Filimonas lacunae: one gene and its partner. The protein of the gene in region 1 interacts with the protein of each later gene in a pairwise test. Links are inferred from orthologs where the notes say so. Each region holds a gene or a part of one and is shown on either strand. Other genes may lie near its edges. The genes, in order: FLA_RS11325 and FLA_RS02805.

Region 1 (11,975 bases):
TCTAATTAAACTGTAGCTGTTTTATAATTCTGCCTGAGTTCCCCTATCCTCTTCACCTGTTTTATCAGCAACAATTTCATCTGCTGGCTTTTCCTCCATAGTCATTTGCACAAGTTTGTCTTTGCCCTTATATAGCTGCCATAGTATGTAAAGCCCACCGAGAGGAATACCAAACGCCCATTCTGAGTTCAGATAACCTCCATAATTAAAGCCAAATCCTAATAAAATTTGAAAATCTAACAACTCAATATGAACTCCCCCAAACGCAGTATATAATACAGCAGGAACGTTTAAACAAACAATAGCAAGATATTTTAACCACTTTTTCCGGAATCCGCTTCTCTTCACTCTTATAATCATGTAAATATTAAAAAGAGGAACACAAAGTGCAATCAGGCCAAAGAGCCAGAAGGAATTCATAGAAGGAATAGCTGATTTCACATCCAGCTGCCGTACGCTCAGTATTTTTTTAGAGCTATCGTCAAATACTAAATCTATCACTCCAAATTCTTTTTTATTAGCAATTTGCAGCAATACTTTAGTCGTATTTGGCAGGGTGCTTCCCTCCCCGCTTGAAGTCCATCTTTTCTCAGCCGACATAAAAGTAAAGTCCAATTGGCTGCCATATTCACCGGTGATAACAGCACGCATATTTTGTATGCCTTCCTTTAGTTTGCCTGCATCTAAGTTCATCTCCTTCATTGCAGGATGTTCTAAAGCCATCAAACTCACACATTTGTCATAGTCCTGATCCATCAGGCTTTGCATAAACTCTTTGGAAGTTGTGCGATAACTCAACGTTGTAGTGGTAAACGTGCAGCTACTCAATAATACAATAGTCAGCAGAATTAAAACCGGAAGCAGTAATCTTCTCATACGTTGTAGGGTTGTAAGGTAAAGGGATAAGAAAAGCGTCTCTAATATTATCAGAGACGCCGTATATAATGATATTAGAGCGAACTATTTCTGCCGGAAGTCAATAGAATCCTGAACAGCGCCACACTCCACCATAGTACCCTTATACTTGGGATGCTTTTTACCCAGGTAAGGATTTTCCACCTGGTTAGTGCCACTTATCCAGCTGGCTTCTTCACTATCGTTAAAAGCCATCGGGCAGCTCACATGGTAAATAACGGTCTGATCATAATGTACCGTTCTTACCAGGTTATACAGGCTTTCCGATAAAGTATAAAACGCACGTCTTTTTTCTTCAATCCCAGGTGCACCTATTATAGTATTGCTTTCTGCAGCGATACTTTCCGCAAAAGTTTTAGCGGTTTCCTTAATGGTAGTATCCCCTTTCAACTCACTAAAAGGCACTTTTTCTGTACTGGCGGCTAATACAGCTGCCGCTTTCATTACACTGGCAGTATCCCACTCCACAAACGCATTTTTCAGGCTGTAGTAGTTTTCCAGCATGGTGTTAAAACCATGGTTAAATGCATCACTGTTTTTGCTAATGGCCAATGCCTGTTGCTTAGGCGCTTCGGGTGTGCTATCTTTTTTACGCAGCACCAGCCACGCTGCTATAGCTACTACCACCACTACTATTACAATCGATACCTTTTTCATCCGATCATGTTTTAAATAAAAGATTAGTTGCTTTCGTCTTCTGTTACCTTATGCTTTTTGGGAAAGTTAAACAGAATAGATGTTATCATAGGTATAAAAAATATACCAACTGTTAACAGGGAAGTCACCACGTCTGCTTTATGGCTCGCCAAAAACACGCTCAAAGGCGTGCTTTCGTGAAAATGCTCGTACAAAGAAAGCGCCAGCTTTACTCCCAGAATGGCTATAACAATAAATGCAGCAGTTTCCAGGAAATGAAACTTTTCCATCAGTTTCACAAACGACTGGGCCACAAAACGCATGGCTAATATGCCTATAAACACGCCAATGCACACCAATAATATATTAGGCGTAAAGGCCACAGCAGCAAATACATTGTCTATCGAAAAGGCCAGGTCCATAATCTCCACCAGGATAATCGTACTCCAGAATGGACCTATTTTTCCGGAAAAATATTTCAAAAACCTGCCCTCCGCCTTTTTCAACGCCTCATCATGGTTTTCTTTCGGGCGGGAAAAAATAGTATACAACAGGTATATTATATAAATGCCCGATACGGCACAAATAACACCGAATAAGGTAGCATTCAGGGTTTCATCAAAACGGATAGCTACCACCAGGCCGGCCAGGGTAAGCACTTTAAACAGCGCCGAGCCCTTATCTCCTATTTTCCAACTGTCTTTATAATGGTCTACCGCCAGCCACAGCAGGTACAAGCCTCCCAATGGCTTCAACCACCAGATACGTATCAATATGGCGGCAAACAGCATGGCAATACCCCGGAAAATATACGCGCCCCAAATACCATATTTCAGCGCTTTACTCCTGTCTTTTTCGGGTAAATCCATCACCATCGTGGCCAGAACGGCCGCATTATCTACCGAAAGCAGACTTTCTATAATTATCAGATTTCCAATAATTGCCAGGGACGGCAAGGGATGATCTAAAATATCCTGTATCAAATGCTGCATGATTCTCTCTGAATTTGGCCTGTCTTTATAGGTCCGAAAGGTAAATTAAATAAAGAAGAATTAGATTTGCCGGAATTTTTTATTTTAATAAGGTATGTTAATAGGTTTTAATAACGTCACGTTCGAGTTTGGTGCCCGCGTAATAGTATCAGAAGCCACCTGGCACATTCATCCGGGAGAAAGAATTGGTTTAATCGGCTATAACGGAACCGGCAAGTCCACTATGTTGAAACTGATTGTAGGGCAATACCTGCCTTCTGTTGGTACAGTAGAAAAAGGACGCGGTGTTACTATTGGCTACCTGCACCAGGATCTGCTGAGCTTCGACACCAACGATTCTATATTGGAAGTGGCCATGGGCGCATTCGAGCGCGTAAAGCAACTGGAAAAAGAAATTGAAGAACTGGGCATTGAGCTGGAAAGAACCAGCGATGAAAAGTTACTGGAAAAATACACCGATAAACTGCACGAGCTCGAAGTGCTGGGTGGTTACACCATTCACCACCGCACCGAAGAAGTACTGCAAGGCTTAGGCTTCAGCAATGCTGATGTAAACCGCCCGTATAAAGAGTTCAGCGGTGGCTGGCGTATGCGCGTGCTGCTGGCGAAAATGATATTACAGGCACCGGACGTACTGTTGTTGGATGAACCTACCAACCACCTGGACTTACCTTCTATCGAATGGCTGGAAAAATACCTCACCCACTACCAGGGCAGTGTGGTAATTGTGAGCCACGATAAGTTTTTCCTCAACCGCATGGTAAACAAAATTGTAGACCTGTACCAGCAGGAACTGCATATTTACAGCGGCAACTACGAATATTACGAGAAAGAGAAAGAGATACGCGTTGAAATGCAACAGCGGGCTTATGAAAACCAGCAGGATTACATACGCCAGCAAGAGCGCTTTATCGAACGCTTTAAGGCTAAAGCCAGCAAGGCTGCCGCTGCTCAAAGCGCCATGAAACGCCTGGATAAAATTGACCGCATTGAACAGGTAGAGATTGAAAGGCCTAACCTGCGCATTAACTTCCAGATAGACAAACAGCCGGGTAAAGTGCTGGTAGATTTAAAAGGAGTAAGCAAGCAGTTTGGCGAAAATACCATTATCAGCGGCGCAGTTGCAGAAATTGAACGTGGCGATAAAATTGCCCTGATCGGTGCCAACGGTAAAGGTAAATCTACCGTGTTGCGCATTATTGCCGGCACAGAATCTTATTCCGGCGAAAGAGTATGGGGCCACAACGTAGAAGAAAGCTTTTACGCCCAGCACCAGCTGGAAGCGCTGGATTTAAACAATACCATTTTAGAAGAAATGCAAACCGCCCGCAGTGGCAAAACCGACCTGGAACTACGTTCCTTATTGGGTTGTTTCCTGTTTGGCGGCGATGATATAGACAAACGTATTAAAGTACTGAGCGGTGGCGAAAAAGCCCGCGTGGCACTGGCTAAGGTAATTGTAAGTAAAGCCAACTTCCTGATGTTGGATGAACCTACCAACCACCTGGATATGCACAGTGTGGAACTGCTGGCCGATGCCTTAAACAAATACGAGGGCAGCCTGATATTTGTAAGCCACGACCGTTTCTTTATTTCCCGCACTGCCAATAAAATATGGGAAATCATTGATCACGAGATCAAAGAGTTCAAAGGCACCTACACCGAGTACATGGAGTGGAAGGAAAGAATGGCCAAACAGCAGCGCAACAACAAAGACAAAGAAGCGCCCGCCAAAGAAGCTCCTAAACAGGAAGCGCAACCGGCAAAAGCTGCCCCACAACCAAAGGCTGCTTTAGACCAGGACCAGAAAAAAGAACTGCAACGCCTGCAAAAGCAATTCAGCAAAGCCGAGCAAGACCTGGCACGCGTTCAGGAAGAAGCCAAAAAGCTGGAAGCTGAAATGGGTAACCCGGATAATTACTCCGACAAAACCAAATTCACTGCACTGGAACAACAATACAAAGCCGTACAGCAAAAGCTGGCTACCGCAAATAAGGAATATGAAACCTTGTTTGAAAAGGTAATGAGCATGGAAAGCTAGTTTGACAGATACTGCATACAATAAAAACCGGGTATACGCATTACAGTATACCCGGTTTTTTATTGCTTTTTATCGCACCAGCTTATTTACAACAGGCTACAATTTTATTTCCACCACATAAGCCAGCCAGCATAAAAGTATTTTAATCTTTACCGTTCAATACCGCCTGGTGGCTTTTTACAAAGTCGGTAACCAGGTAACTGATCAGCTTGCCGGTGCTATCATCTCTTCTGCCATCGGCCAGTTGGGTAGCACCTTCACAAATGTGCAGGTAGGCCACTTTGGTATCCATAGCTGTATAGTGTACATATTGTCTTGCCTGCAGGGGTTTTATACCTGTGGGAGTAATAGCGCTGCTCAGTACTTGTTCAATGCTGTCCATGTCCAGCTCAATGCCGCAGAAAGTACCTTCTGTAAAGGCGGCGGCATGTGCTATAGCCTGCAAAAAGTTATGCTTTTCGTGCAGGAAAATATCTTCAAACGTAATCACATCCATGAATGGGTTGTTGACCATATCCATCCATGTGTTCTGGGTAAGATAGTTTTCGTGTAAACCAATGATGCAATATTTTTCCAGGAAGTTGTCTTCTTCTGCATAGCGGAAGGCATTGCCGCTGTGGCGTCCTTCGCTAGGGCGGTAATCGGCATGTGCATCCAGGTTAATAGCGTTGATTTGCGCAATAGGTATCATACCGGCTTTATACAAACCTTTGGCAGCGCCTTTGATACATGGATAAGCATTGTTATGGCCACCACCTATTACAATAGGAATTTTACCACATTGCGTAATCAGCTTTACAATATTTTCTACCTCATCATCTATGGTTCTTACCGCATGCCGGTATGCTTCAATCTTTTCATCCGGCGTAAGCGCGTTGGTTTCTATTACTTCGCTCATGTCCGAAAAATCAAAATGCCCCAGCACCAGCACTTCCAGCCCTTGCAAAAAATCGTTGCTTTGTACATTCAAAAATGCTCTTAAAAAAGGTAACCAGGCAGTGTCGGCCCCACCCGCTCCCATATTGGCTTTCACTCCTATGTCTTCCGGAATGCCCACAATAATATAGTCGGCATCGGTTTGCAGTAAAGAAGCTTCTATATTGGAAAAATCGTTTAACACCTGAACGCATTCGCCCAGCTTGGTTTCGAATTTCCGGATTCGTGTAACAGCTAAAATGTCTTCTTTTGTGTATAGCTTCAAGTGTTTCATAACATTATTTTAGGTATGGATCAAGCCTCCGTTATGCCACCGTTTTTCCGGGGCCGGATAAAATCGAATGGATATTTCTTAAAATAGCGCCACAATATCCTGATAAATTCCGGATAATCCCTCAATCGTATTCCGCGCGATTTTACGGCTACAATAAACGCCAGCGCAAAACTTACCAGGAAGTTAAAAAACCCTATCGCCAGCACTCCCGCTATTACCTGGGTAAGCAACTGCCACGGTATATTTTGCAACCCCAGGCCGTAAGCCCCCATCGCCACATTACCTGCTGAAATGGTGATATGCCGGATATCGAAAGGAATACCAAACAACTTCACCACCACACTGCTCATACCCAGAAAAAAGCCCAGTACAATATTCCCCGTTAAACTACCCGCATGATGCTCTATATAATGTGCCAGCCGCCGCAAGCGGTCGCCCGGAATGGTCAGGCGCATTACCGGGTGCATTTGCATACGTTCGGCCACACGGCTGTATTGTATCTTGTTTTGTATAAAACCGGCAATCAACCCGCTCACAAACAAAAACACACCCGTGTTGCAGGCATATAATAAAGAAAGACTTTTCCAGGGATGCTGGTCTATCAGTAGTTTCATGGCCTGTGGTCCTTCCACCAGCTTATGGGCAAAGCAGAGATCATACAACCAGGCTATTAAATAAGTAACCGGAAACACCACTACCAGGTTACCAAAGAAAGAAGCAAACTGGCTGCGGGTTACCCGCGCCACAGTAATAGCTAAACTATACAGGTTGGGTTGTTCGTTCTTGCGCACGTCCAGCGAGCCGGCAACAGCACTGGCAGTAAAAGCAGGCTGCTTCGTGGCCAGCGTAGCTTTGGTTTCTTCAATAGCTACAAAACCCAGGCTATAGTTTACACTATAAGCAGCCCCCAACCATAAAGGCAACATATGCACTTTGCCCAACAGGGTTTTAAACAGCACCATTAAGCACACGATCAATCCACCCCACATAGCACTTACCATCATTTTAGCATATTCCAGCCGGGTGGTAGTAATGTACTTATCCCCTTTGGTGCCCTTATGCTCTGCTATCTGGTACGCGATATGTCCAAAAGTGCGCGAGAACAATTCACGAATACTGTTCTTTCTTTTCTCGTAATGCACTTCCAGCCTGAAAAAATCAACCAGTTTATCAGTAGTAAAGTTTTTATTGTTTTCCAGCACATCTGCCAGAATTTTCATCCGGGCAAGATTGTAACGCATAGAAAGCGTTAGATAGCTTAATGAAAGGCTGGCCCCTTTAATGGCCTGTAATTCCTGTATACGCTGCACCGTATCCATACACTCATCCACCAGGCCATTCAAAGTGTCTATACCCGGAAAAGCATAGGTATCAGGTATGTGAAACTCCTCCTTGGTTTGCAGCTGGTTAATGATATGATTTTGCCGGATAAATACATTATTGGCCTGCATTTCTTCCGGTAAAAATCTTACCACTTCCGGGTCCAGCGAAAAATTAGCCACCCGGTACGAAAGCACCAGTAAAGCCTGCCGTAACTGTTGCGGTAAACTGGTATGTTGTTGATGCAAAGAAATATTCAGCTGATCAAAAAAAGCTTTCCAGGTATTGCGGTCAATCGCTTCTACCCATATGTAATCATTCTTTTTATAAAAGATGCGGTTAAGGATATAGATCAACTCATCTTCCTGCTGCAGAGAGGGCAACAGTTTATGGCTCAGGCGCGAACCCAGCTCCTGCACAAAGCCGCGCGACAACAACATCCCGCTTTCTGTAAGCGCCGGAACAAAGTTGGTATGCCCCAATTGTGCCATCACTGCTACCCGTAAATTTTGCAACAGGTGCGGCTTTTCCTGTAATTGCTTTATCACCAGTTGCAGTCGGGTTTCGGCATTATCCTTACCCTTGCGGGGGCGTACCTTATTAAACAGGTCTATTAAAAAGTCCAATCCCTGCTCGCGGGCAAGTATGTGCAGGTGAAAGTCGTTTTCAACCGACTCTATGTACAAATCCCTTCTTTGCTGTTTTTTGTTTATTCCCATACACTTCCTCTCACTATTACTTTTTCAACCAGGTTATCTCCGAAAGAGTAAGGAAGGTAAGCAATAGAGGGAATAGGTTTGGTAATAATAAGGTTGGCCAGTTTACCGGTAGTGATACTGCCCACCTCCTGCTGCACCTGCATGGCATAAGCACCGTTGATGGTGGCGGCATTAATAGCTTCCTCGGGTAGCATTTTCATTTGAATACAACTCATTGCTACCACCAGGTTCATGTTTCCGCTGGGGCTGGAGCCGGGATTATAATCACTGGCCAGCGCAATGGCGCATCCTGCATTAATCAGCTGCCGCGCCGGTTGAAAGGCCATACGTAGAAAAAAGGCGGCGGTAGGCAATAAAGTACCAATCGTATTACTATTGGCCAGCACCTGTATCGCTTCTTCATCCATTGTTTCCAGGTGGTCTACGCTAACAGCACCCAGTTTCACGCCGGTTTGCACCCCCCCCGACAGGCTTAACTGGTTGGCATGTATTTTAGGTAATAACCCATGTTTCAAACCAGCCTGCCCAATACGCCAGGTTTGCTCCGCCGAAAAAAAGCCGTTTTCACAAAACACATCTACATAATCTGCCAGCTTTTCTTTTTCAATAGCCGGTAACATTTCATCAATCACCAGGTTAATATAGCCTTCGGTATTGTTTTTATATTCCTCCGGAATCGCATGCGCCCCCAGGAAAGTGGCTTTTACCGGAATAGGCGCTTTTTGCTTTAACCGTTGAATTACCCGCAACATTTTTAATTCATCGTTCAACGTTAATCCGTAACCGCTTTTTATTTCAATAGCGGTTGTTCCCTGGTGCACCAGTTTGTGCAACCGTTGCCATGCCATCTCCAACAAATCATCTTCGCTGGTAGTGCGCAGCCTGCGGGCCGAGTTGAGTATCCCACCGCCTTTAGCTGCTATTTCTGCATAGCTCAGTCCTTTTATCTTATCCACAAATTCATCTTCCCGGGTAGCGGCAAACACAATATGTGTGTGGCTATCGCACCAGCCCGGTAAAACACTGCCCCCCTTCGCATCAATAACCGTTTCGTTATCCGCCGCTTCCCATTGCGGCATGCTGCCTGTAGCCACTATCCGCCCGTCCCTGATGCGCAAAAAGGCGTTTTGCCTCACAGGCAACTGCGCCAGCGCCCCCCCTTGTAACAGGGGGTATTCTTCCCGAACATTTATCAGCTTATCAATGTTAATTATCACGGCATTACTCATGCGACAATATTACAAAAGCATTTACTGCCCCGGATCAATTTTTACATTAAAATTCAGTAGCTTAGGATTCCTTTATGCACGACAACCGACTGATACTTTTTATTATCCTATGTGTACCTTTTTTTGCTGTTGCCCAGCCCGCACGTCACACAAGACCTCACATAGGCGTAACCCTTAGCGGCGGAGGCGCCAAAGGGCTTGCTCATATCGGCATTTTGAAAGCCATCGACTCAGCCGGTTTAAAAATCGATTATGTTACAGGCACCAGCATGGGCAGTATTATCGGCGCTTTATATGCCTCTGGTTATACAGCCGACAGCCTGGAAAAAATTGCCCGCACCACCAACTGGGATTTAATGATGTCCAACGCAGCATCCCTGCATTCCATGGGCATGGAAGAAAAAGAAGAGTACGATAAATATGCCATAGAACTACCCTGGGTAAACAGCGGCTTCCGCCTGCCCAGCGGTATGCTGGAATCGGAAGAGCTATGGCTCAAATTCAGTGAGTTCTTTTTCCCCGTGTATAAGATGAAGGACTTTATGAAGTTTCCTAAAAAGTTCCGCTGTATTGCCACTGACGTATCCAGCGGGCAGGCAGTGGTGCTGGACCGCGGCGAAATAGTAAGCGCCGTGCGCAGCAGCATGGCCATCCCTTCAGTGTTCACTGCCGTAGAATACCAGGGCCGTAAACTGGTAGATGGTGGCATTGTACGCAACTTCCCGGTACATGACGCTATTGACATGGGAGCAGATTTTGTTATTGGCAGCAACGTATCCGGTGGCTTATTACCGGCAGAAAAGATCAATAACGTATTCCAGATATTACTACAGATTGCCTTTTTCAGAGAAGATGAAAACACCAACAAAGAAAAACAACTTTGCCAGGTGCTGGTGAATCATCAACTGGAAAACTACACTATGGGCAGCTTTAGCTCCAGCGATGAAATTATCAATGAAGGTATTGAAGCAGGCCGCAAAATGTATCCCACGTTTAAAAAACTGGCCGATTCGCTGGATCGTCTTTATGGCAAAGACACAGTACCGCCTACTCCGCTGCCACAGGTGAATGAAGTAAAGATTACGGACTATGCCATTGAGGGCTTACACCGCACCAATCGTTACTTTTTCTTAAGCCTGATGCAGTTTGCGCGCAATAAATGGTACTCCGCTCAAAGCCTGAACGATCATATCCGGGTCGCTTTTGGCACCCGATATTATAAGAAGATCATTTACCGCCTGGAGCCATTGACCGATTCCACTGCCAAAATCATTTTTACAGCCGAGGAGCACCCCCTCACCTTTGCCAAACTGGGCATTCACTATAATACCTTTAGCGGTATCAGCTTAATAGGCAACCTTACCTCGCGCGACTTCTTTGTTCCTTATTCCCGTTCACGCAGCCTGGTTACGGTGAACATTGGTGAAAACATGCGCCTGCGTGCAGAGCATTTGCAGTATTTAGACCGTCTTGACCGTATATCCATCAACAGCCTGTTGCAACTGGAACAGGTAGGTTTTAATACCTACAATAACACCAGCGAAAGAGATGGTGTATACCAGCAATTGTACTTTAAGGCAGAGGCCAATTTCTCTGCTTCTTTTACCCGTAACATGTCGCTGGGTGTAGGACATCGTTTTGAAGCCTTCCATTACACACCGGGCATATCTACCAATAACCTGGAAGTAAAAGGCAGCAACCAGCAACACAATACCTATGCCTTCTATAAATACAACTCCTTAAGCAACGGTGTATACCCGCATAAAGGCGTAAAAATTAACCTGGAAGTAGGTGGAGTGTATGGTACATCGCCAGAGGTTGACTTTTATCGCACCGGTAAAGCCGTAACAGCAGACTCCCTGGGTTTTAATTATGGCGCGTTTACCCGCGCTACATTTACCTTTGTACATTATGTACCGGTTACCAAACGCGTTACCCTTATTGAGTATCTGCAGGCCGGTGTAAACTTTAACGATAAACAAGGCCCGTTAAATGCTTATTATGTAGGCGGCCTTAGCACCGAATTCCGAAACCAGATATTATTCGCCGGCTTAAATGAAGGCACCACCTACAGCAGCAGTGTGGCCAATTTTCAACTGGCACTACGCTACCAGATGTACACCAATATCTTTATTACCGGCAGGGCCAACCTGCTTTATCGCGATGTTATCACCTCCAACTCCCGCATAGGAAAAGCCAGCTATTTAAGTGGGTATGCCCTTACTTTCGGCTATAACTTCCTGTTAGGGCCACTGGAAATAAGTGCTATGTATTCAGAACAGTCGAAAAAAGTAATACCGTACGTAAACCTTGGGATACCTTTTTAGCGCAGTGGTATCCCCTTCCCCCTTTATTATTGAATAACGATCTTTTTGGTGGTAAGCATTTTGCCCTCGCTGTTGTAAATAACCAGCACATACACGCCCGCAGGCAAATGTGCCACCGGAAGCTGTTCCAGCGTATTGGCAATTGTTTGCTGCCACACTTTTGCGCCATTGATGCTATAGAGACTTGCTACTTTATTAAAAGGGTCCTGCGACAGTAATTGTAATAATTGGCCGGTGCGAACCGGGTTAGGATACACAATGTATTCGTCCTCCTTCCAATAATACAAACTGGCCACCTCACTGGTAATATAGCTACCAGATGTGGTGGTAAGTGTAGCTCGGTAATTATTAGGGCCACTTACCAGGCTACTGTCCGTTATGGTATATATTTTATCATCGCTAACGGTATAACTCTTTAATACCTTCCAGCCGTTTCCCACCTGCTTTTCTATACTAATTGCTTTTACATTATATAAGCTGCCTAATTGTGCAGTGATAAGGCCTGTATTATCGCCCTGGTAATCGGCCAGTAAGCCATAAAAATAACAGGCCACCCCCTGCTGCTGGTAATTAATAGAGTAACTAA
Region 2 (12,339 bases), 2.2 Mb from region 1 along the record:
AGTAATTGTTCTGGTGTGAAATTATCAGACAGTTCTACTGTTTTATACTTTAGCTTATCAGGTATAGAATCCATTGCAGTAAAGTAATCTTTGATCTTACTTTCTACAGCTCCTTTACGGGTAACATAAATCATCTTACCTATTACATAGTTGTGCTGTACATACTTGTAAATACCTTCTACGTGCGTTTTTAAGGTAGAATTTACCATTACGAAAAAGGGATTAGAAGTAAGGCCGGCATCGTTAGGATAGGTGGCAGATATTACAGGGATGTTTTTGCTGAACGAAAACTCGGAAATCACTTTTTGCTCTGCTGCGTTGTTTAGCGAAGCAATGATGAGCGAAAAGTTCATATAATCGAGTGTTTTAACAATAGTGGTGATGTTCTGGCCTACTTTTTTAGTGTCGTAGATCCAAACTTCTATGTTGGCGTGTTCTTTGTTCAGCGAATCGATAGCCATCATAACACCATTATAGAAATCCAACCCCGGAGTCATAAACTTGGGCAAATTGGCATTGCCTAATTTATAAGAGTAACCATTGAAGGCCGAATCGATATACAGAGGTGCCAGAACCGCTACACGAAGCGCTTTAGGCTTTACAGCTACAGTATTATCCTGGGCGGAAATGCTGTTGAATAAACAACAAAACACGGCCAGGATAATGATGGATTTAGTTTTTAGGGTCATACTTTTTTATTTGCATTACGCATCCGTCAAAATTAATGCCTATTCCCACTCAATGGTAGCAGGTGGTTTTGAGCTGATGTCATATACGACCCTGTTAATTCCTTTTACGTTGTTGATGATTTCGTTAGAAATCTTAGCCAGCAATTCGTAAGGCAGGTGGCTCCAGTCGGCAGTCATACCATCAACGGAACTTACTGCACGTAAACAAACTACGTTTTCGTAAGTGCGCTCATCACCCATTACACCCACAGAGTGAACAGGAAGGAAGATAGCACCGGCTTGCCATACTTTATCGTACCAGCCAGAAGATTTTAAGTTATTAATGTAAATAGCGTCGGCTTCCTGCAGAATAGCTACTTTTTCCGGGGTAATATCGCCCAGGATACGGATAGCCAATCCTGGACCAGGGAAAGGATGACGGCCCAGCAGGGTGTCGTCTAAGCCCAAAGCCTTGCCTACGCGGCGAACTTCATCTTTAAATAAGGTGTTCAGCGGCTCTACCACTTTCAGTTTCATGAAATCAGGTAAACCACCTACGTTATGGTGCGATTTAATGGTAGCAGATGGGCCTTTTACCGATACCGATTCAATTACATCGGGGTAAATAGTGCCTTGTCCCAGCCATTTTACATTTTGTACCTCATGTGCAGCATCGTCAAACACTTCAATAAATACGCGGCCAATGGCTTTGCGCTTTTGCTCAGGATCAGTTAATCCGGCTAGCGCACCTAAAAAGCGATCACTGGCTTTAATACCACGGACATTTAAGCCCATATGCTTGTAAGAATCCAGCACCTGCTCAAATTCATCTTTGCGCAGTAAGCCATTATCTACAAATATGCAATGCAGGTTTTTGCCAATAGCCTGGTGCAATAACACCGCAGCTACTGATGAGTCTACACCGCCGGATAAGCCTAATACCACCAGGTCGTTACCCAGTTTTTCGCGAAGGCCGGCAATGGTAGTATCAATGAATGCATCAGGCGTCCAGTCTTGCTTGCAGCCACAAATAGTAGTGAGGAAGTTTTCCAGCAATTGCTTACCGTCGGTGCTATGTGTAACCTCTGGGTGAAACTGTATACAATAGGTTTGCGAACCGGTAATGTGGTACGCCGCTACTTTTACAGAGTCGGTGCTGGCTATGATTTCAAAGTTGGCCGGCACGCTGGAAATAGTGTCGCCATGCGACATCCACACCTGTGACAGGTTACCTACTTTGTTAAACAGTGGGTTATTGTGATCGATATAATGCAGGTTGGCCCGTCCGTATTCACGGATTTTAGAAGGAACTACTTCGCCACCGGAGTGCTGAGCAATATACTGCGCACCATAGCAAACGCCTAACAGCGGGAATTTGCCATGAAACAGGCTCAGATCTATTTGGGGAGCGTCTTCCTGACGAACGGAGTACGGACTACCGGAGAATATTACTCCTTTTACACTGTCATCGAATTCCGGAAGATGATTGAACGGATGGATTTCACAATAAACATTAAGCTCTCTGACTCTTCGGGCAATTAACTGTGTATATTGGGACCCGAAGTCAAGAATGATGATCTTTTCTTGCATGGGCAAAATTAAACATTATATGCAAAGCACCAAATGGAGACTCTCAACCCGTAATTCTGCCTTTTAAAAAACAAAATCTTGTCCGATTTGTACATGAAAATAACTTTTTTCATTATTTTGGATAACAAACACTTACAATTGTTTTAGGTGATGGAAAACACATACAGAATATTGCTGGCTGAAGACGAGCCAAAGTTGAGCCAGGTGATCCAGGACGAGTTAGCTCGGCAGGGATACCAGGCAGACGTAGCATATGACGGATTGATTGCTGAAAAATTATTTAAACAACACACGTATGCGCTGGTGCTGTTAGATATCAACTTGCCATACAAAAACGGTTTAGCGCTGTGTAAAGAGTTCAGAGAACATAATAAAAACGTACCTATTATTATGTTAACGGCCCTGGGAGAGTTGTCTGATAAAATGGACGCTTTTAACCTGGGAGCGGACGATTACATTGTAAAGCCTTTTCATTTTGACGAATTGTTTGCCCGTATTAAGGTTTTCCTGAAGCGTTCCGATACGGCTGCGGAAGGCGGAGAGAAGATTGTGGTGGCTGACATGGAAATTGACATGGAAAACAAAATGGTAACCCGCAGCGGCAAAAGCATTAGTCTTACTGCCAAAGAGTTTGCCCTTTTGGTGTTATTGTCCCGCAATAAAGGCAAGGTGATTTCCAAGCATGATATCCTGGAGAAGGTGTGGGAGTTAAGCTTTGATACCGGAACCAATACCATTGAGGTATATATAAGCTTCCTGCGCAACAAAATTGACAAGCCTTTTGAGGTGAAGCTAATTCATACAAAGCCTGGGTTTGGTTATTACGTGAGAGAGACTGCATTATCGTAACATGAACCTGAAAGTAAAATTTGCCCTTCTATTCAGTTTACTTGTATCCATTATCCTTATTTCATCAGTATTGGTAATCTATTTCCTGTATTCTGATACCAGGAGGGAGGATTTCAATAAACGACTGTGGGCGGAGGCCTTGCAGAATTACCGGGTGTTTTTTCATGTAGACACACTGGACAAGCAACTATTACGTGAAATTGACCGCAATTCGCCTGCTAACCTGGTAGAACTGCAAACAGTAATATTGGATGTTTCCTACAAGCAGGTATATGTTTACCCGGATACCCTGCAATTCAAAGCAGATAAAAATCTGCTTGATAAAATAAGGTGGAATAAAGATGGCTACTTCTATAGCAAAGGCAAGCGTGAGTTTATTGGCATGTATGTAGAAGAACATGGGCACGACAGCTACATTATTACTTCTGCAGTAGATCGCTACGGTTTAAGAAAGATGGACCGTTTGCGGCTGATTATCGGTTTTGTAATATTTGGAGGAATTCTATTAACCGCCCTGTGCGCCTTCATTTTTGTAAAACAGGTAATAAAGCCGCTGGATAAGATGAAGGCTCAAATGCATCGTATTACCGCCAATAACCTGCGAGAGCGTGTTCAGGTAGGAAAAGGATATGATGAGCTGGCGCAAATTGCCGAAAGTTTTAACGCCATGCTGGAACGTTTGGAAAAAGGGTTTGAACTGCAAAAAAGCTTTGTTCATCATGCTTCACACGAACTGCGAACGCCTTTGGCCAACATGCTGGCTCAAACAGAAGCAGCTTTAAACAGAGAACTGAATGCTGCTCAGGCTAAAGAAGTGCTGATGTCACTGAAAGAAGATCAGCATGCTTTGATAGAATTAGCTAATTCTTTACTGTTACTATCCCAATACGAACGTATTAATTATTCCGCCAGCTGGCAGGCGGTAAGGCTGGATGAAATCTTATACGATACCATCAGCATGGCACACCAGGTATTCCCGGATATTAATGTTACGGTAAACTTTGCCACTATTCCCGAAAACGAAGATGATCTGGCTGTAAAGTGTAATGAGGCGTTATTAAGATCGGCTGTTCGTAACCTCATTAAAAATGCTTACCTGTATTCTACCAATAAAAGCATGGATGTGCTGATAGAGGTGAAGGAACAGGAAGTGTGCCTGCATGTTGATAATGATGGTGAAGTATTAACGCTGTCCGAGCAGGAGCGCCTGTTTATTCCTTTCTTCAGGGGCGGCAATGCTATTCGCGCAAAAGGCTTTGGGCTGGGCTTGTTAATCGTAAGACGTATTGTGAATTTGCACAGGGGAGCCATTATTTACAGCATCCATGAAGGCAGAAACCGCTTTACCTTGTCTTTTCCCAAAGAGGTGCCGGTAGAGGAAGAAGTACTATAATAAATTAACGGAACATATAATAACGAAAAAAACCAACTGGAATTTCCAGTTGGTTACAATGCGATATTCTGAATAAGATAATACTAATCTGATCCGGACTATGCTGCGGTTGCTTTGAAAGCAATCTTCTTCGCCAGTTTGCTTTTCAGGTTGGAAGCTTTGTTCTTATGAATAACACCGCGTTTAGCCAGTTTGTCAATCATAGAAACTACAGAAGGAAGTTGCTCATCATAAGCTTTTTCTTCTTTCAGAGCTTTCAAGCCGCGGATAGCATTACGAGTTGTTTTGCCATAGTAACGGTTTCTGTCCCTGCGTTTCTCAGCCTGGCGCACATCTTTCTTTGTAGCTTTATGGTTTGCCATTGAAATGAAATTTTCTTTTAAAGGATTGCAAAGATAATCAGCTTATCTGAAACATCAAAATCAGAAATGAAAAAATTGGAAGAAATCCACATTCTTTTATTTCTGCCTGCAAAATACGATAAAATATCCCCATTAATCTAAGGGGGAGACGCATCTGCCAAAAACTAACAGTTATTGGCTTAATCTTAACCATTTTAGACTTTTGAATTTTAACTTATAGATTTTGAATTATCTAATCGTCAGAACAACGATATTTGCAAACAATTCTTTCAAAACAGATAATATTTACAAAAACATCCGCTTGGCATGAAGGACTTTTCATATATAACAAGCTCACATCCAGCCTTTATTGAGAGTTTATACCAGGAGTACGTACAGAATCCTACTAACGTTGATCCTGAACTCAAGAAGTTTTTTGAAGGTTTTGACTTTGCAATATCCAATGTAAACGGAAACGGAAAGCCAGGAGTAAATGGTAATGTAGCGGTAGACAGTACGCAGCTTACGAAGGAATTTAGTGTATACCAGTTAATACAGGCTTATCGAAAGAAGGCCCACCTGGTAGCTAAAACAAATCCCATCAGACCACGTAAAGACCGCAGGGCCAACCTGGAACTGAGTTATTTTGGGTTAGGGGATGCCGATTTAAAAACAACATTTGAAGCAGGCAAGTTTATTGGTCTGGGTAAAGCTACCCTGCAGGCCATTGTAGACAAGCTTACTAAAATATACGCTACTACTGTAGGGGTAGAATACAGTGCGCTCAATGATATGGAGCGTATTGAATGGCTGGCCCAGGCAGTAGAAGACAGATTACAGCAACCTGTTTCACTGGATCAGAAAAAACACATTCTGGGCAAACTGAACGAGGGGGTTATTTTTGAAAAGTTCCTGCACACTAAATATATAGGTCAGAAACGCTTCTCCCTGGAAGGTGGCGAAAGCTTAATTCCGGCTTTGGATGCTATTATCAACAAGGCAGCAGCCAACGACGTAAAAGAAGTAGTAATTGGTATGGCGCACCGCGGTCGCTTGAACGTACTGGCCAATACCTTAGGCAAAACTTACGAGCAAATTTTCACTGAATTTGAAGGCGTAATACCTGCCGACAAAACCATGGGTAGTGGCGATGTTAAATACCACTTGGGCTTTAGCAGCAACCACACTACACCTGCTGGTGGAAGCATCAACGTACAATTATGTCCTAACCCATCGCACCTGGAAGTGGTAAACCCTATCGTTTTAGGATTTGCCCGTTCTAAAGCCAATGTGTTGTATAACGCAGACTACGATAAAATTCTGCCTATATTAATACATGGTGATGCGGCACTGGCTGGCCAGGGCATTGTATACGAAACAGCACAAATGAGCGAGCTGCCTGGTTATCACGTAGGCGGTACCATCCATATCGTTATCAATAACCAGATTGGTTTCACTACCGATTTTGATGATGCACGTAGCTCTGATTATTGTACTGCTGTAGCAGCTATCACCCAATCTCCTGTATTACACATTAATGGTGATGATGCAGAAGCAGTGGTAAAAGCAGTGGAAATTGCTACTGACTACCGTCAGCGTTTCAATTCTGATATATATATCGACATCCTGTGTTACAGAAGACATGGCCACAACGAAGGTGACGAACCTAAGTTTACACAGCCTAATCTGTACGCTTTAATTGAAAAGCATCCGAACCCACGTGAGGTGTACATTCAGTACCTGTTGCAAAACGGCGAACCTGATGCACAGGAGCTGGCAAAGGAAATGGAAAAGAAATTCTGGGCCGACTTACAGGAGCGTCTGGACGAAGTAAGACAAAAACCAATTCCATACACTTTCCAAAAACCGGAAGAGTGGTGGAGAGAACTGCGTAGAAGCACAGAAACAGACTTCGACAAATCTCCTGAAACAGCTATCAGTGCGGAAGAAGTAACCCGCTTATTCAATGGCTTGATGAAGAAGCCTGACAATTTCTCCCCACTGAAAAAAGTAGAGAAATTATTACAGGATAAAGTAAAAGTGTTTGAAGCGGAGCAGAAAATTGACTGGGCAACCGGTGAATTACTCGCTTACTCCAGCATACTGGTGTCTAACAAAGATGTACGTTTAAGCGGTGAAGACGTTAAACGTGGCACTTTCTCACACAGACATGCAGTAATGTTTGATGAAAACACCAACGAACAATACAACAGGCTTAATCATTTCCAGGAGCAGCAAGGCAAGCTTCGTGTGTTCAACTCTTTGCTGAGTGAATACGGTGTGTTAGGTTTTGAATATGGATTTGGTATGGCCAACCCCAACTCCTTAGTAGTTTGGGAAGCGCAGTATGGCGATTTTGCCAATGGTGCTCAAATGATCATTGACCAGTATATTGCCAGCGCCGAGCAAAAATGGGGTACTATGAGCGGTGTGGTATTATTATTACCACACGGTTACGAAGGTGGTGGACCAGACCACTCCAGCGCACGTTTAGAGCGCTTCCTGCAAATGAGTGCGGAAATGAACATGATAGTAACCAACATTACTACCGCTGCTAACTTCTTCCACGCATTGCGTCGTCAGTTAGCATGGCCTTTCCGTAAGCCATTGATCAACATGTCTCCAAAAGCAAACCTGCGTCATGCAGGTAGCTACAGCCATATCAGCGAGTTTACACAAGGTGGGTTCAAAGAAGTAATTGATGATGCTACTGTTGCTAATAAAGGCAAAGTGAAGAAGGTATTATTGTGCTCCGGTAAAATCTACTTTGAACTGGCAGAAAGAAAGCAGAAAGAGAATAGGGAAGATGTAGCCGTTGTTCGCTTAGAACAGATTTACCCGCTGCCGGTGAAACAACTGGAAGCTCTATACCAGCAATATGGCAAAGCCGTATGGTACTGGGTACAGGAAGAGCCATTGAACATGGGCGCTGCTTCCTTCCTGCAAATGAATCTGAAAACTGTAAACTATGGTATCATCAGCCGTAACGCCAGTGCTTCTACTGCTACTGGTTTTGCTAAGGTGCACGCTGTAGAACAGGCAGATATAATAGACACTGCATTCAATATTTAATTATCTTACCGGCAGAAGAATATACTAACATAATAGAATGTTATGATCGAAATTAAAGTACCAACAGTAGGCGAATCCATTAGTGAGGTTACGCTGTTGAAGTGGACTAAAAAGGATGGCGAATACGTTGAGCGCGATGAAGTAATAGCAGAACTGGAAAGCGAAAAAGCAACATTTGAAGTAAATGCAGAACAGGCAGGTGTTTTAAAAACAGTTGCCAAAGAAGGCGATACCATTGAAATTGGTGGTGTACTTGCCAATATTGATGAAACTGCTGCCAAGCCTGCCGGTGGCGCAGCTAAAGCAGCCGACAAGCCAGCTGCTGCACCCGCAGCAACTCCAGCCGCGGCCCCTGCTCCGGTAGCAGAAGCTAAAGCAGTAGGCAAAGGTATTATTGAAATGAAAGTTCCTACCGTTGGTGAATCTATCAGCGAGGTAACTATATTAAAATGGGTGAAGAAAGCAGGTGATCTGGTTTTACGCGATGAAGTAATTGCAGAACTGGAAAGCGAAAAAGCCACTTTTGAACTGAATGCTGAAGAAGCAGGCCAGTTACAGCCCGTAGGTAATGAAGGCGATGTTATTAAAATTGGTGATGTTATTGCCAAAATCAATACAGATGTAGCTGTACCTGTTGGCGGAAGCAAGCCAGCAGAAGCAAAACCTGCTGCTAAAGCCGAAGCAACTCCTGCACAAGCGCCTGCAGCCACAGTGGCTGGTGATATCAAAGCTACACCAGTAGCTTCTGCTATTATTGCCGATAAAAAAGTAAACCCTGCTAACATTACCCCATCTGGTTATGGTGGTAAAATTGTAAAACAGGATGTGTTGGAAGCATTAAATAATCCGGGTAAAAAAGCATTTGGTGGTCAGGAGCTGGGCTCACGCAACAAGCGCGTAGAGAAAATGAGCAACCTGCGCAAAACTATCAGCCGTCGTCTGGTAGAAAGCAAAAACACCACTGCTATGCTTACCACTTTTAACGAAGTGGACATGACCAGGATCATGGATGTGCGTAAACAATACAAAGACAAGTTTAAAGAAGCACATGGTGTAAACCTGGGCTTTATGAGCTTCTTCTCTAAAGCATGCGCTATCGCTTTAAGCGAATGGCCTGCTGTGAACGGATACATCGATGGCGATCAGTTAACTTATCATGACTATGCCGATATCAGCATTGCTGTAAGCACTCCACGTGGCTTAACCGTACCGGTTATTCGCAACGTAGAAAGCCTGAGCATGGCCGATATTGAGAAAAAAGTAATAGAACTGGCCGGTAAAGCACGTGACAACAAGCTTACCATGGATGAATTACAGGGCGGTACCTTTACTATCACCAACGGTGGTGTATTCGGTAGCTTATTAAGTACGCCTATTATCAACCTGCCACAGAGCGCTATATTAGGCATGCACAAAATTCAGGAACGCCCCATGGCTATCAACGGCCAGGTGGTGATTCGGCCGATGATGTACATTGCGTTAAGCTACGATCACCGTATTATCGACGGTCGTGAAAGCGTAAGCTTCCTGGTAAGGGTGAAAGAATTACTGGAAAATCCTGAGCTGTTGCTGATAGGAAAAGATCCGGTGAAGAGCCTGCTGGAACTGTAAGTAAAATATTATACATATATCGCCCCTTGAATGAGGGGCGGAAGGAGACTTGAAAAGTTGATATGTTTGCTGCATATCAACTTTTTTATATCCTTAAAGGTTACTTATGAAACGTTTGGCAATGGGTTGTTTAGGAATGCTGGCAGTAACATTTTTTTCATGTCAGAAAGAACTAGGACCATTGCCGGCCGATGAAACAAACGAGATCGACACCGTTATTACTATTCCCCCGGTTGATACAACACCCGCTCCTCTGTACCTGGTAAAGCTGCAGCAGGATTTCACCCTTTCTGGTGGCAGTAAAGAGTCAAATACTACGAATATCACCTGGGATAGTAATAAGAAAATTACCAGTTACGCTGTAAGCGGTGTCGCGAATGGCACAGATATATCCCTAAAGTATCGTTTTGACAGGAATTCCAGTGGTAAATTAATTGCTGCTACCGAATCTAATTTCCCTACAGCTTCCGGTTACGATTCTATTGTGCATAAGGTGTTTTATAAAAGTGGAACAGAGCAGTTAGCTTATGTTACCAGCTTTCAATACGCTTCTGGCTTCGTGTTAAATGATAGTATTGTATACACATATGATGTAAACGGCTATGTTTCTCAAAAAGAAACCTATTGGGGCCTTGCCGGAATGTTGCAAAAGTATTCCCGCGAAACCTATACTTATGACGGTAGCGGCAACTTAACCAAGCAGGTAATTGCGGCATGGGATGGCAGCAGTACCTATGTATCCTCTTCTACACTTACTTACACCTACAGCACACATAAAACGATGCTGAAACTGGGAGTAGAAGCATTTGTAGTACCGTTACCAAGCCTGTCTTCTCCTAACTATTACTCAGAGTATGTGCAACGTACGGAGAACAGCACTTTTACAAACGACTATATCAATACTACCTATAACGTGAACGATATGCCGGTTACCGGAACTGTTACCCGTAGCGGCACAGGTATAGGTAGCGCTTATAATGGTTCTGCAAGCTTTGTATGCACATATATTAAATAGGCTCACTGCCTGAATAAAGATATTGATGGGTATATTTGCCGCGTGCAATATGCCCATCGTTATATACAATATGCTGTAACCGCTCTTACGGGGTACAACGGTGCCATGCCTTTACAGCATTATCTCAAACAGTTTTTTGCCGCCGATAAGAAATATGGTTCTAAAGACCGCCGGCATATTACCCACCTTTGTTATTGCTATTTTCGCTCAGGCAATGCTTTACAGCATTTATCTGCCGAAGAAAGAATAAGGATATCTCTATACCTATGCAGTGATACTTTAGAAGGTTGGACAGGGCTATTTTCAGAAGACTGGGTAACAGCACATTCTAAAGAAGTTGCCCAACGTATAGCCTTTATACAGCAGGAAGGTATTGCTTTTCAACCAGGAAGTATATTTCCCTGGCTGGATGAATGTAGCCCGGATATGGACACTGCAGCTTTTACACAAAGCCATTTACAACAACCTTTAGTGTTTTTGCGTATCCGTCCCAGACAGGAGAAGCAAGTATTACAGGTATTGGAAAACAACAATATTGTCTATTCCAGGCCTGAACAAAACTGCATAGCCTTAGCGCCTGGAAGTAAGGCCGATCAGTTGCTGCAAATTAATCAGCAGGTGGTAGTGCAGGATTTGTCTTCACAAAGAATAGGTTCATTGTTTACACATATACACAAACCGGGTACAAACCAGGTGTGGGACTGCTGTGCAGCAAGCGGTGGCAAGTCGATACTGGCTTATGATATGCTACCTGATATCCGTTTAACTGTATCGGATGTAAGAGCTTCCATTATTCACAACCTCAAACAGCGCTTTGTGGAAGCTGGTATCAGAAATTATCAGTCGTTTGTGGCAGATCTTACCAGTAAAGCAGGTATTCCGCGCTCAGATATGTTTGCCGGAAAGTTTGATGTGATTATTTGCGATGCTCCTTGCAGTGGCTCCGGTACCTGGGGCAGAACGCCCGAGCAATTGACTTTTTTTACCCCTGCACAAATACAGCAATATGCCATTCTGCAAAAGCAGATTATTGCTACCTCAGCTACAGCGGTAGCTAGGAATGGTTACTTCCTGTACATTACCTGTTCGGTGTTTAAAAAAGAAAATGAAGAGCAGCTGGCCTACATACAGGAGCAAACCGGCATGCAGGTAGTTGCTTCCGGTTTATATCAGGGCTTTACAGAAAGAGCGGATACTATGTATGCCGCTTTATTCGTAAAATCATAGCAGTTTATTACCACAACGTTTTAGGTAACAATTGTAAGGTGCTTTCTTTCATTTTATGAAAAGAGAATAGCAACGGCTTGCTTAACACCAGCAACAGCACTACTATAACTAATGCCCAGCCAATAGCGGTATAAATTTCCATATTGGATAGTAGCATGCTTTGCCTGCTTACCGAAGCATTGATTTGCTGGTAAGCGAGCTGTGCAGCGGCTTCGGGTGTATAGCCTTTGGCGGTGAAACTGGCTGTTAATGATGCCAGCCTGCTTTGTGTTTCGGTGCTTTCGGGTGTTACAAATTGCTGTAGTTTGCTGTAGTGATTTCGTTGCAGAAACACTTTGGCGTTCTGTAATAAACAAAACCCAATATTGGTGCCCCAGAAGCGGCCTGATACACCGGCAAAACCTGCTGATAAGGATAGAGTAGAAGGTATGGCAGATGTGGTATATAACACCAGCGGCACAAACACCAGTCCTACGCCTACACCCTGTGAGCAATAAGGTATAGCTATTTGTTTCAGCGAAGCATCGGGTACAAACAAAAAGGTAAACCAGAAATGATATACAGCCATACATA

Evidence for each region.
Region 2: the proteins of FLA_RS11325 (region 1) and FLA_RS02805 interact in binary tests that used the Escherichia coli proteins (3 or more experiments, as listed by UniProt). The link is inferred for Filimonas lacunae from one-to-one orthologs.

The regions. Positions count from the first base shown.
Region 1 is NZ_AP017422.1:2,852,585-2,864,559, reverse strand. Bases 2,154-5,110 are described here. They hold FLA_RS11325 (ABC-F family ATP-binding cassette domain-containing protein), read left to right. Parts: upstream 2,154-2,637; coding sequence 2,638-4,584; downstream 4,585-5,110. Other genes in these bases: FLA_RS11320 (formimidoylglutamase), read right to left, coding at 4,727-5,110; FLA_RS11330 (DUF475 domain-containing protein), read right to left, coding at 2,154-2,543. Also shown: FLA_RS11340 (hypothetical protein), read right to left, coding at 22-876; FLA_RS11335 (DUF3347 domain-containing protein), read right to left, coding at 961-1,572; more of FLA_RS11330, read right to left, coding at 1,596-2,153; more of FLA_RS11320, read right to left, coding at 5,111-5,794; FLA_RS11315 (site-specific recombinase), read right to left, coding at 5,815-7,833; hutI (imidazolonepropionase), read right to left, coding at 7,824-9,062; FLA_RS11305 (patatin-like phospholipase family protein), read left to right, coding at 9,137-11,389; FLA_RS11300 (S8 family peptidase), read right to left, coding at 11,416-11,975. UniProt on the Escherichia coli protein: Genetic data indicate it may be involved in ribosome assembly or function.
Region 2 is NZ_AP017422.1:672,818-685,156, forward strand. What follows is about bases 4,793-8,113. They hold FLA_RS02805 (2-oxoglutarate dehydrogenase E1 component), read left to right. Parts: upstream 4,793-5,168; coding sequence 5,169-7,913; downstream 7,914-8,113. Other genes in these bases: rpsT (30S ribosomal protein S20), read right to left, coding at 4,793-4,862; odhB (2-oxoglutarate dehydrogenase complex dihydrolipoyllysine-residue succinyltransferase), read left to right, coding at 7,956-8,113. Outside these bases: FLA_RS02780 (type 1 periplasmic-binding domain-containing protein), read right to left, coding at 1-689; guaA (glutamine-hydrolyzing GMP synthase), read right to left, coding at 729-2,258; FLA_RS02790 (response regulator transcription factor), read left to right, coding at 2,409-3,107; FLA_RS02795 (ATP-binding protein), read left to right, coding at 3,109-4,500; more of rpsT, read right to left, coding at 4,599-4,792; more of odhB, read left to right, coding at 8,114-9,524; FLA_RS02815 (hypothetical protein), read left to right, coding at 9,631-10,539; FLA_RS02820 (RsmB/NOP family class I SAM-dependent RNA methyltransferase), read left to right, coding at 10,582-11,766; FLA_RS31630 (efflux MFS transporter permease), read right to left, coding at 11,774-12,339. UniProt on the Escherichia coli protein: E1 component of the 2-oxoglutarate dehydrogenase (OGDH) complex which catalyzes the decarboxylation of 2-oxoglutarate, the first step in the conversion of 2-oxoglutarate to succinyl-CoA and CO(2).